DNA from 2 places in the Pseudoalteromonas aliena SW19 genome. Region 1 is predicted to be linked to the other one. Evidence: predicted binding sites of a transcription regulator. Region 1 holds the regulator's gene; the other holds the start of a gene.
What was found. The regulator MetJ, encoded in region 1, represses methionine synthesis genes. The targets are predictions, from matches to a motif close to TAGACGTCTAGACGTCTA.
Positions count from the first base shown of each region.

Region 1 (2,210 bases):
GCCATTGATATACTTAGTTGTAGAGTGCACGACAATGTCTACTCCAAATTTAATTGGGTTTTGTAATGCTGGTGACAAAAATGTGTTATCTGCTGCAACCAATGCACCGCATTGTTTTGCAATTTCAGTGACCGCTTTAATATCAGTTAAACGTAATACTGGGTTACTGGGTGTTTCTATCCAAATTAATTTTGGTTTAATCTCTAATATTTGATCAAGGCTCTGTTGTTTAGTTAAGTCTAAAACTTTAAGTTTTAATAAGCCGCGCTTTTGTAATGAAGTAAATAAACGATAACTACCACCGTAACAGTCGTGTGGGATCACCAATGTATCGTCGTGATTAAGTAGCTGCGTAGCTAAATGCACAGCAGCCATGCCTGTAGCTGTAATAATGCCACGCGCCCCACCTTCGAGCTCTGCAAGCGTTTCAGCTAAAATATCACGATTAGGATTACCGCTACGGCCGTAATCATATTGGCGCTTAGTATCAAAATCAGCAAACGAATACGTTGTCGACAAATAGAGTGGAGCCACCACTGCACCATGCTGTTTATCAGCCTCTATACCGCTACGCACTGCAATAGTTGCTTTATTTTTTCCACTCATACTTGTCACCTAATTAATTTGGATGTTTAGACGTCTAAAAGAGTAGTTTATTCAATTTAAGAAGTCAAAACATTTAAACCGCTAGATGGCTAAATAACAAGTATTTGACTATCTTTTTTAAATCGATAGAATTTCACGCATATTCACACGCTTTTATCTTGTGTGAGCAATTAATAATCTGAGGCAACGATACATCTTATGGCTAAATGGAATGGTGAGTATATTCACCCATACGCAGAACACGGTAAAAAATCAGAACAAGTTAAAAAGATCACCGTTTCGATCCCACTAAATGTATTAAAAGTATTAACTGATGAACGTACACGTCGTCAAATTAGTAACCTACGCCATGCGACAAACAGTGAACTATTATGCGAAGCTTTTTTACATGCATTTACAGGCCAACCTTTACCTAATGACGACGATTTACGTAAAGATAATGCCGAAAAAGTACCTGAAGAAGTGAAAAAAATAATGCAAGAAATGGGGCTTGAAGTACCTGTTTTAAATGAAGATTAAGCGTTTAAAAAACATAAAAAACCTCAGTAATTACTGAGGTTTTTTTATAACTGAATTTTACTGCATATTTTACTGCATACTTTACTGCATACTTTACTGCATACTTTACTGCATACTTTACTGCATATAGTTTTCAGGTAGCTCAATACGCGCTACACCCGACTCAACAGCAGCAAGAGCAACCGCTCTTGCTATACGTGGAAGTAAACGTGGGTCCATCGGCTTTGGAATAATATAATGAGCGCCAAATTCTAACTTATCTACACCTGCGGCTTTTAATACTTCAGCCGGTACAGGCTCTTTAGCAATACTGCGAATAGCTTCTACTGCGGCTATTTTCATTTCGTCGTTTATCGCGCTTGCACGAACATCAAGTGCGCCACGGAAAATAAACGGGAAACATAAAACATTGTTAACCTGATTAGGGTAATCAGAGCGCCCTGTTGCCATAATTAAATCGCTACGTGCGCTGTGTGCGAGTGCAGGATCTATTTCAGGATCTGGGTTTGAGCACGCAAACACAACCGGCTTATCAGCCATTAACTTTAAATCTTCAGCACCTAATAAATTAGGTCCCGATACACCAACAAATACATCTGCGTCTGCAATTACATCTTGCAACGTACGTTTATCGGTATTATTGGCAAACAATTGCTTGTACTCATTTAAATCATCACGGCGTGTGTGAATAACCCCTTTGCGATCTAACATATAGATATGCTCGCGTAGTGCACCACACTTAATTAGTAACTCCATACACGCAACAGCAGCGGCACCGGCCCCTAAACAAACAATAGTCGCATCTTCAATTGACTTTCCCTGTACCTCAAGCGCATTAAGCATACCTGCTGCGGTAACAATGGCGGTGCCGTGTTGATCGTCATGAAAAACTGGAATGCTACAGCGCTCAATTAACGCTTTTTCGATTTCAAAACACTCTGGTGCTTTAATATCTTCGAGATTAATACCACCAAATGTATCTGCTATATTTGCAACTGTATTTATAAAGTCTTCGGTAGTACGGTGCTTAACTTCAATATCAATCGAATCTAGGCCTGCAAAACGCTTAAATAATAAAGCCTTGC
Region 1 covers NZ_AQGU01000027.1:71,756-73,965, reverse strand. The annotation lists gene metB (cystathionine gamma-synthase) at 1-606, opposite strand, end outside; gene metJ (met regulon transcriptional regulator MetJ) at 805-1,125, shown strand; gene PALI_RS13635 (malic enzyme-like NAD(P)-binding protein) at 1,243-2,210, opposite strand, start outside.

Region 2 (2,210 bases), on a different contig from region 1:
GATCAGGCATGGCTTCTATGTCTTCAAAAAAGCCCATCGTGGTGTGTTTATACGTGTGCTTATCAAACGCTTCTTCGCGTACAGCGCTTAATAATTTACGAATTGGGCTCGCGTTGTTTTTTAAGTACTCACCTTTTACCGTTTGTGCTTCTGTTCTAAATTGCTCTTCGGTGTAGGTTAAGTTTTGAAAAATATCAGCTTCAAGCTCAAGTACTTTATCAAGGTGCTGCTTTGAAAAATTTAGATGATAGTTTGTGTAATCGTTTGTTGTATACGCGCGGTTATCTACACCTGAATTTTTTAAAATGTCTGAATATACGTCTTCTGGGTATTTTTGTGAGCCTTTGAACATCATGTGTTCAAAAAAGTGAGCAAAGCCTGTTTTGCCTTCTTCAACTTCGTTACGCGATCCAACCGATACCGGAATTTGCAGCGAGACTACATCAGGGTAATCAGTTTTAACAACCATGACACGTAAGCCGTTTTCTAGCTCTTCAATTAAATAGTCTTGCGAAAAAACACGGTCATCAGCTTTATTTACTTGTTCTTGTTGTGCTGTTGTTTGCGTGCTTTGGTTTTGTTGCATGGCGCAACCCGTTAACGCCAGCGATACCGCTAAGCTGGTTGCTAATAATTTAAATTTCATTGTTGTCCCTTTTTAAATTGAGCAAATTTGTTGTCAGATTTAACTCTTTAATTATGCCCCAAAGCCAATAAATATAAGAGTCCCAAGGGGATTTATTATGTAAACAACTGTGTCAATTACACATTATGGGAACAAGCACTATGAATAAACATCATGTTAGTTGAAAAACTTTCATTAAATAAATCTATCTAGACGTCTAAATGGCTGCTATATTAAATCCATCAGAACAAACTTAGCTGGAATGAGGATTATGGCTTTATCACTAAAAGAGAAGATAGTGGACACCAAACAAGGTGTTTACCTTATTGGTACTACCCCGCCTAAAATCGGCACCGATAAAGCGCAATTGAAAGTCATTGCAGAAAAGCTACTAGGTCGCTTACACGAAATTGAATACGACGGCGTAATAATTTACGACATTCAAGACGAAAGCAGCAGAACTAATCAAGCTCGTCCATTTGCGTTTAAACAAACCGTTGATCCGCGTGAATACAGTCATTTACTACGTAATTTATCTGCACAAGATGTGATTACTTATAAAAGTGTGGCACAGCGTGGCGTAGGCGAATTTAAGGATTGGCTAAGTGAAACTAAAAACGACTATGATTTACAAAATGTTGTTTTAGTAGGTAGCCCATCATCGATAGGTGATATAAAGCTAAGCCTGCCAGATGCGTATAAAGCATTGGCTGAGCAATCAGATGATTTCTTTTTAGGTGGCGTTACTATTGCTGAACGCCATTCAAGTAAACGAAATGAGCACGAACGATTAATAGAAAAAACAGCACAAGGTTGTCAGTTTTTTATATCGCAAGCTGTTTACGACGCACAAGCCACTATAGAGCTAATTACTAGCTACGCACGTACGTGTAAAGCACAGGGTATTATACCTCAACGTATTATATTAACGTTTACCCCGTGCGGCGGCGAAAAAACCTTAGAGTTTATGCAATGGCTGGGTATCTCAGTGCCAGAGGCAACTAAATGGCGCATGCTTGATGCAGACAATACATTAAGCGAATCAGTCCGTATTTGCCGCGAAAATCTCGACTTAATACTTAAAAGCTGTGCGCATTTAGATGTACCGCTGGGCTTAAATATTGAAAGCTTAACAAACCGTAAAGAAGAAATTGACGCGTCAATTAACTTATATCGTTTATTAAAGGCAATAATGGAATTAAACCTAGCCGAAAAGCAAATAGCTTAGGGCTGTTGATTTTTCAGGATTAGAATCAGTTCAACCTAGAAGGGGCTAAAAAGGTAGCGCGCTTGGCAGTTATGCATCGTTATCGCCTGCTTATGGGGAACAACCATTCGACACAGGCTATGTTTTTTCTAAAACAAACATATAACTGCTTGAGATAGATTTATGATCCTGAGCTCAGCTTATACACGTACCCATTTTGCAATCACTTCAAACATACTTTCGACTGCAATAGGTTTTGAAATATAACCATTCATGCCACTAGTTTGTGCTTTTAAAAGATCTGCTTCCATAGTATTTGCAGTCATCGCAATAATAGGTAAATCTTTAAATTTCGACTGTTTTTTTATTTCTATAGCT
Region 2 covers NZ_AQGU01000025.1:1,260,259-1,262,468, forward strand. The annotation lists gene PALI_RS11210 (M16 family metallopeptidase) at 1-646, opposite strand, end outside; gene PALI_RS11215 (methylenetetrahydrofolate reductase) at 897-1,853, shown strand; gene PALI_RS11220 (response regulator) at 2,033-2,210, opposite strand, start outside.
Region 2: a site for MetJ is predicted at 836-853, ahead of PALI_RS11215 (methylenetetrahydrofolate reductase). Genes of this name have one in related genera too.